One region of the Lysinibacillus sp. GW247-5R2A genome, then DNA from elsewhere that is predicted to be linked to it. Evidence: riboswitches for the same ligand, from Rfam matches in the RefSeq annotation. Region 1 holds a riboswitch; the other holds the start of a gene.
What was found. A riboswitch is a leader RNA that binds a small molecule or an ion and turns the genes downstream of it on or off. The one in region 1 is predicted to bind cobalamin.
Positions count from the first base shown of each region.

Region 2: another riboswitch for cobalamin. It lies ahead of metE (5-methyltetrahydropteroyltriglutamate--homocysteine S-methyltransferase); the one in region 1 lies ahead of cobT (nicotinate-nucleotide--dimethylbenzimidazole phosphoribosyltransferase).

Region 1 is NZ_JBWKZL010000001.1:431,853-436,259, forward strand. It holds gene AC07YC_RS02150 (trimeric intracellular cation channel family protein) at 330-935, shown strand; gene cobT (nicotinate-nucleotide--dimethylbenzimidazole phosphoribosyltransferase) at 1,002-2,057, opposite strand; cobalamin riboswitch at 2,152-2,327, opposite strand; gene AC07YC_RS02160 (DMT family transporter) at 2,388-3,242, opposite strand; gene AC07YC_RS02165 (hypothetical protein) at 3,520-3,915, shown strand; gene AC07YC_RS02170 (rhodanese-like domain-containing protein) at 3,965-4,267, opposite strand; gene hfq (RNA chaperone Hfq) at 4,365-4,407, opposite strand, start outside.
Region 2 is NZ_JBWKZL010000002.1:168,313-172,719, reverse strand. It holds gene AC07YC_RS04480 (DUF7010 family protein) at 1-2, shown strand, start outside; gene AC07YC_RS04475 (DUF4177 domain-containing protein) at 181-369, opposite strand; gene AC07YC_RS04470 (aminoglycoside phosphotransferase family protein) at 723-1,598, shown strand; cobalamin riboswitch at 1,756-1,934, shown strand; gene metE (5-methyltetrahydropteroyltriglutamate--homocysteine S-methyltransferase) at 2,215-4,407, shown strand, end outside.

The DNA.
Region 1 (4,407 bases):
TTTCACAATTGTCATGCATATATTCCGTAAACTTGATTCCATATCTAAATGAACCTCGATATTCCTAGAATTCCCTCATCGTCTACTTGTAATGAACGCTTATGACAGATGTTTTTCTTTATTTCATTAACATCTTATCAATTTGTATAGGTCCCTGTAAAACTTGCCTATTGTTTCTCAGCGAAATTTACGCTAAGCTAATGTGCGGACTTATTTCAAGAAGAGTATTTAATGATGAATTTTGGCTATTAAATTCATAGATTTTGTTACTTACAGGATCTTTCTGCTTTAGGAATGAGATTCATTTATTTATAGAAGGGGTGAAAGGGATGGCTTGGGAAGTTTTTAGTATTATTGGTACAATTGCCTTTGCTATTTCTGGGGCAATTATTGCAATGGAAGAGGAATACGATTTATTCGGTGTTTATATACTCGGTATCGTCACTGCTTTTGGCGGAGGGGCTATTCGAAATTTACTTATCGGGCTACCTGTCACGACATTATGGGGACAGGATATGATGTTTCAAATTGCACTTGCTGCCATTACCATATTTTTTATTTTTCCTCATCATTTGATTCAACACTGGCATCGTTGGGGCAATTTTACAGATGCAATTGGCTTATCAGCATTTGCTATTCAAGGCGCACTCTACGCCGTAAAGCTAAATATGCCGATTAGCGCTGTCATTGTTGCTGCGGTCTTAACTGGGTCAGGTGGTGGTATCGTGCGTGATTTATTAGCTCGACGAAAACCACTTGTTCTTCGTGACGAAGTCTATGGTGTTTGGGCTGCTCTCGCAGGGCTCGTTATTGGATTTGAAGTTTTTACAGGAGATATCTTCCTTTATATTTTATTTGCGGTAATAACAGCCTTACGTATTCTTTCCTATATGATGAAATGGCGTTTACCTTTGCGAAGGTTGAATCGGGCATAGAGTCTATCATTGTTTATATAAGCGCAAATGGTTTCTTAACTATTTGCGCTTATTTTTTTTCAGTAACTATTTAGCCAAAAGATTCATTGCTTCTTCCAGCGTCACCATATTTTTCATCATTGAGCAAGCAGCATCTAATAGAGGAAAGGCTAAGGCTGCACCGGAACCTTCTCCTAGCCGCATATTCATGTGCAGCATGGGCTCTACTCCTAGTAATTCAGCAGCAATTTTAGCCCCTGGCTCCTCCGATGCATGAGACGGTATAATAAAGTCCTTTACTTTCGGTTCAATGTGATAAGCAATAAGTGCAGCAATAGTTGAAATAAATCCATCAATCACAACAGGTTTTCGGTGACTTGCGGCTGCAAGGATTATACCAGCCATAGCTCCAATCTCTAGCCCTCCAACTTTAGCTAGAACATCAATAATATCGTTAGGATTGGGTTTGTTGAGCGTAATTGCTTTTTCAATGACCGCTGCTTTATGAGCAATTCCTCCTTGACCAACGCCTGCTCCAAACCCTGTTATTTCAATTGGGTCATAGCCAGTCAAAACAGCTAAAATCGCAGTACTTGGCGTTGTATTACCAATGCCCATCTCACCTGTTCCAAGTAGATTGGCTCCTTTTATGATTTCATCTGTTGCCACACGAATCCCCACTTCAATAGATTGAATGGCCTCCTCTCTAGACATAGCAGGGCCTTGTGCCATGTTATCTGTACCATATTTTACTTTTTGAACGATTACGCCCGCATTGAGTGGAAGATCATCCCTTACGCCAACATCTACCGTTACAACCTTCGTATTCGTCACACTTGCAATCGCACAAACACCTGTACCTCCTTTTGGAAAATTTAATGTTTGAAATAAAGTAACATCTTGTGGGTTCGTCGTCACACCTTCCTTACAAACTCCATGATCTGCTGCACAGACAATCATCACCTTTTGATCAATCACCGGATATAATTGTCCTGTAATCCCAGAAAGTTGCACAGCAATGGACTCTAATTTACCTAGGCTACCTGGCGGCTTACAAAGAATATCTATTCGCTTCCTTGCTTGCTCCCTACTATTTTTATTAGCGCCTTGAATGTTTTGAATTGTGTCATGTAATAATTGCATTGTCATTTCTCCTCTCGTTCTTCATGAAGACAAAATAAAAAGCCTGTAGTTTATTGTCATGACAAATAAACTACAGACTTTTCCATCATCTATATCCTCTTCAAGCAAATAGGCAGGTCTCCTGGCTTAAGTTCAACATTTCATAGTACCTTCCCAGCAATGAGCTAGTGGTTTTCACTATTAAACTCCCTTTTACAGTGGCGGGTCCGCTAAAGCTTTTCACTTTATTCCCTATTCTCCCTTAATGGGCACCTAATGCTTATATTAAACTATTTTTAATCTACGACAGTATATTTCTTCTGTCAATATTTGAATGTGATACTTGTATGTCTATTCTTTTTCTAGCTCACTTAGCAATGTTGACCCTAATAATAGGACCGCTCCTATTATTTGTAGAAGCGTCATTTTTTCTCCAATAATCATCGTTGAAATAACTAATGATGTCAGTGGATCTATATAGCTAAGAATGGCTATACTTTGCCCTTTCAGCTTTGACATGCCCCAAAAGAACAATAAAAATCCTACCCCTGCATGGACAATACCTAATGTCATTAATAATAGGACTGACTTAACACTGAGTGTCATAACCTGAAACTCTGTTGTTCCAAGTATATAAAAACAAAGGAAAAAAGCTGCTAAAGATAGTTGAATAATTGTATTTTCCGGTTCTTTTAAGCCACATATACATTTATTTGTAAATGTTAGAGCTGTATAAAAGCATGCAGCGATAAGACCGTAGACAATGCCCATAAAATGTTTACTGTCTCCCATGCCTTGACTTTGGACAATCAAAAATAGCCCGATAATGGCCACACAGACATACAGAATTTTTCTGCCAACTAGCTTCTCCCTTAAGATCATTGGAGATAAACAGATAACTAGTACTGGTGCAAAATAATAACTGAGTGCAGCATTAGCAATTGTTGTTTCTTTATAAGCCTGAAATAAGAAAATCCAATTCCCACATAAGGCACCACTAGAAAGAATTAATTTCCACTTATTTTTGAGAATACTTATTTTCGTTAAACTTTCCTTTTTATAAATAAAAATCACTATCAAAAAACAAGCACCAATTAAGCTCATCCAAAAAGCGATTTCACTTGAAGACAAAGGGATATACTTGGCAAAAACACCAACTGCGCCAAAAATAATCATGGATAATACAAACGCTAATTTTCCGCTCATTACAATTCCTACTTTCTACGTATAAGTATTAACCTACACAGTAGAATCTAGTGAAAATGAGCAAACTGTTATTGTATGCCTTAACAGTAGATTCTACTGAAAAGACATTGTTGGGGGTGCTATTGAACGAAACATACAAAATCCCTCCTTCATCGATATAATTGTAACATATTTCTGAAAATTATAGAGTACGATTTATAGATAAAGGGAAAAGGGAAAAGGAAACGCAAATTACTTCATAGGTAAGAACAAAATTTTCTTTTAAGGAGGAGTTAGAATGAATGCAAGAGAATTAAGAAACGCTATTGCAGAGACTTGTGAAAATTATGATAGTCATTACGCTCAGTTAGTGAAACCGATTAATCAGTTATTAATGAATGTTGATGCTTCCATCAGTGAGGAAACAGCGTATGTCATTATGGAAAATTTGAAATTATTTTATAGTGGAGATAAATACATGGCGGAATGTCATTTCGATGAGAGTGAAAATTTCTTAAAGGATGGCATTGAGCTTTTACAAAAGGGAGATCTTGCGAATGGCGCTTTACAAATATACGGTGCTGGTTTAAATTTTGCCAGCTATGCCTCAAAGGTTCGCGGCCAAAAAAATGTGAACCCGTACATGAACTTTGAAAAAAACTTTAGCCTCATCATGGACTCACTCCAAAAATAAGCATATGAAAAAAGAAAGAGTATACGCTCTTTCTTTTTTCATTATGTCATTATTTAAATTCTAATTCGCCATCATAAGCTAACATGCCGCCTTCAAGGTTTGTTACATCAAATCCTTGTGCCTCTAAATAAGAACAAGCATTAGCTGAACGGCCACCAGCCTTACAAACGATAATATATGGCTTAGTTTCATCTAATTCCTCTAGACGTTCTGGGATTGTCCCAAGAGCAATGTGCTGAGCACCAGGAATCATGCCATGTGCAACTTCATCCTCTTCACGTACATCAATAATATATAGGTCTTCATTTGCATCTAATAGTTCTAATAATTGTGTTGTTTCCAATGATTTCATCAAACTCGTCCTCCAAATATCTATTTCCTCTATCATTATAGCCTGTAGAAAAAAAAACAGCCAGTGTGAAGAACACACTAACTGTTTAACAATTTTTTTAAGCTTCTGTCTCTAAAAATTCTATTTGTTTAGCTGGAACG
Region 2 (4,407 bases), on a different contig from region 1:
AAGTGAGAAGGAACTTTACACCGAAAAAATAAAATATGTATTCAGCTAATAGTATGTATTACTTTAACAAGCAAAAGACAAATCAGCTTCTTTATTACTGAAAAGGGGTAAATAGGTGAATAACACATATAAATGAGGGTTGGATATTTATGCTTCCCCAAATAGAAAAACCCCTCACATCTAATTAAGGGGTCTCTCAAAAATTAATTCAAAATAAGCTGCGGAACCATATCCTTTAGTTGAAGGAGCAAAAATTTGAACAAATCTCCATCCTTCAGATGCGTATTGGTGAATTATATTTTGATAATCTTCTTTTGGTTTACTACCCCAAGCATTTAGTTCCACTTTAACGAAATGGTATTCGTACATTATGATCACCTCTAGAAATAGTTGACTTAATTAATTTACGAAGAAAGTAGAAGATAGTTTCATAATTAGATTTTTAATTGGAATAAACGACCAAAGCCAATATTGAGTTTTGAATATTGAGTTGGAGATAAACTCATCACTGTTTATTCAACAATCAGGCGCTTTTCGTAATAAGGAAAGCGTCTATATTCATGGCAATGGCCAGATTGTGGAGCATCTTGTTAAGTGATTTGGATTTTTTTGTTAAAGTATAGTTGAGTTTGTGAAGAATTGTTTTTAAACTAAAGGAACAGATAGTTCAACAAGAGTTTACGTATCAAAAAGCTAGAAAGAGACTGAAAGGAATATTACTAATGATTAATAACTTTATTGAAAACATTCAATCGCTTTATTCGGACCTTTCCATTGAAGACATTTATCCTAATGAAATTGGACAGAATAATGATGTGTTTATTGTAAACAAATCTTTGGTATTTAGGTTTCCAAAATATAAAATTGGAATCAATCAATTAAAAAGAGAGACGGAAATTTTAAAATACATTAAAGGTACCATTTCAACTCCTATTCCGAATCCAATTTATCAATCTTTTGAAGAGTTAGAACCAGGTAAAGTCTTCACCGGATATCATCTAATAGATGGTGTTCCTTTGTGGAAGGAAAGTTTAATAGGTGTGAAGCGTGTTGATTTAGTTAAAGGGTTGGCAAAGCAACTTGTTTCTTTTCTTGTAGAACTTCATTCTATATCAGGAGAAAAAGCAAGTCGAGATTTGAAACTAAAGGTTCGTAATCCTCATGAAGAGATGTATAACTTGTATAATAAGATTCAAAATAAATTATTTCCTTTTATGAGAAAAGACGCTCAACAGGAAATCTCACAATCTTTTGAAACGTTTTTAAATGGGAAGGCATTCTCCAATTTAGATATAACACTTATACACGGAGATTTCGGAGCATCTAACATTTTGTGGGATCCAGAAACAAGGATGATTTCTGGGATAATAGACTTTGGTGGGTCGGGTTTAGGAGATCCAGCGTATGACTTTGCTGGAATACTTTCTAGCTATGGTGAGGATTTTTTTGATATGTGTATTAACCTATACCCTAATGGTCATGAAATATCTGAACGAGTTAAATTTTATAAAAGTACATTTGCTTTACAAGAAGCATTGCACGGGATTGAAAATGGAGATAGACAGGCTTTTGAAGCTGGAATTAAAGATTATAAATAGTTCGCTTGCACAATTAATGTGGAATTAGTTCAATTAATATAAGGCATTTTCACTAAGATCCAAATTGTTGGCAATTTAAAACAGAGTAAATAGATAAATTTTTATGTAAAAACAATTTCTACTATTCTGAAATATATGGTATAGTAGGGGCATAACTGAATAGAGTGTAAGAAATGGTGCCAGATGAAAGTCTGGCTTAAAAGGGAAGTCGGTGCAAATCCGACGCTGTCCCGCAACTGTAATTCGGAGCAAATCACAAAGGCCACTGGGAAACCGGGAAGGCTGTGAGGCGTGTTGATGAGAAGCCAGGAGACCTGCCAATTTCTAGTACACACCAAATACCTACGTGGAAATAGGTGGTGAATAGTGACCAAAAAGGCACTGTGCGATAACAAAAGATTTTGCGAAAATTCTACTTTTTCGTATTGTTTTTGTCTTAATAATTTTACCAAGCAGCCATTTTCCGAGAAGGGGAATGGCTTTTTTTCATGCTACTATTCTGTATTCCAAAGCAAAATCCACTGGTTTTCATATAGAGCCACTGAATCTAGCATGGGATGACACAAATTTGTAAGAGCCAGTAACCATAAACTTATTGATGAAGGGGAGATTAAATATGACTTATACTAGTACACTCATTGGCTATCCATATATCGGAGATGATCGTGAATGGAAGAAGGCGTTAGAAGCATTTTGGCGTCAAGAACAAATGGAAGAGGATTTTCAGGCAACCCTAAAAAGTATTCGGTTATCTCGGATTGAAAAGCAGCTACAATCTGGCATCGATATAGTGACAGTGGGAGATTTCACATTGTACGATAGAATGTTGGATACAGCCTTAATGTTTGGCTTAGTACCCAAGCGCTTTAACTGGCAAGGTGGAAGGGTAGATTTACATACCTACTATAGTGTAGCGAGAGGTAATCCTTCAGCAGTAGCTAGTGAAATGACCAAATGGTTTAATACCAACTATCACTACATTGTTCCTGAATATGAAGGGCAACTGTTGCAACTAACAGAAAATAAGGTATTGGCCGACTTTATAGAGGCAAAAGAAGCGTTCGGTATTATTGCGAAGCCGACACTTATTGGCCCCTATACATTTTATAAGCTAACTAAGGGCTACAATAAATTAACGCAGGTTGAATATTTAGTAGCGCTATTACCTCTCTATGCTCAGATTATTCAAGAATTAGTAGATGCAGGAGCTCAGTGGATTCAATTAGAAGAGCCTTCTTTAGTGACGACACTTGACTCAGCAGAACGGAAGCTAGTACAGGAAATCTATGCTCAGTTAGCGACAACTGTTCCAGCAGCAAAAATAATGCTACAAACATATTTTGAAGCATTATGCTCCTATGAAACATTGATTACTTTGCCTGTCGAAGGGTTTGGTTTAGATTTTGTACATGGCTATAAAGGGAATATGGAGTCACTTCGACAATTTGGTTTCCCTCAGGATAAAGTTTTAGCTATAGGTATTGTTAATGGTCGTGATATATGGCGTACGAACCTAGCGGAGGCTAACGCCACGATTCAAGCTATTGAAAAGCTTAGCGATGCGAAGGAATTGTGGATTCAACCTTCAAGTAGCCTTCAACATGTACCAATATCTACTTCACTTGAAAAGAAGCTGGACCCTGTTCTCAAACAAGCACTGGCGTTTGCTGATGAAAAAATGGAAGAGATTATGGAGCTCACTAAATATAGAAAAAATCAAGACGGAACGCTACGTCATAATTTCTCAGCAAGTATGAAGGCCATTGAAGCACTAAAAAATCATTCGATTCGTCAAAATAAAATGATCCAGCAAGCCTCTCAATCCGTATCAACAAAGGATTTTGAGCGACATAGTGATTTTAGTCAACGTCAAAAAATACAGCAGCAGGCGTTAGGTCTGCCACTATTCCCAACAACGACAATCGGCAGCTTTCCTCAATCTGATGAGGTGAAGAGAAATCGTAATGCTTGGCGAAAGAAGCAATTGTCGAATGATGACTATGAAGCATTTATTGAACTGGAAACAAAGCGCTGGATTCACTTGCAGGAGGATCTTGATATGGACGTACTAGTTCATGGAGAATTTGAGCGGACAGATATGGTCGAATATTTCGGTGAGAAATTGACGGGCTTTGCCTTTACTGAAAAAGCATGGGTCGTTTCATATGGCTCTCGCTGTGTGAAGCCTCCGATAATTTATGGAGATGTTGCATGGTCTTCAGCCATTACCGTGAAAGAGTCTGCGTATGCTCAAAGCTTAACGAAGCGCTTTGTCAAAGGGATGCTGACGGGACCAGTGACCATTTTAAATTGGTCCTTTGTACGTGATGATATTTCTCGGAAAGATGTCGCTTATCAAATTGCATTAGCACTTCGCAAGGAAGTGGAAGCACTTGAAGCGGCAGGCATCTCCATTATTCAAGTGGATGAACCAGCACTTCGAGAAGGGTTACCTCTTCGTAAAGAAGAATGGGGGGCTTACTTAGATTGGGCGGTCAATGCCTTCAAGCTTGCTACATCGAGTGTTAAGGATGAAACACAAATTCATACACATATGTGTTATTGCGAATTTAACGATTTCTTAGAACCCATTAGCGCGCTAGATGCAGATGTGATTTCCATTGAAACATCTCGTAGCCATGGAGAGCTAATTTCTTCCCTTCAAGTAAATCCTTATACAAAAGGAATCGGATTAGGTGTTTACGATATTCATAGCCCACGTGTGCCGAGTGAAGGCGAAATGTTAACCATTATGAAAGATAGTTTACAAGTTCTAGACAAACATCAATTTTGGGTTAATCCTGACTGT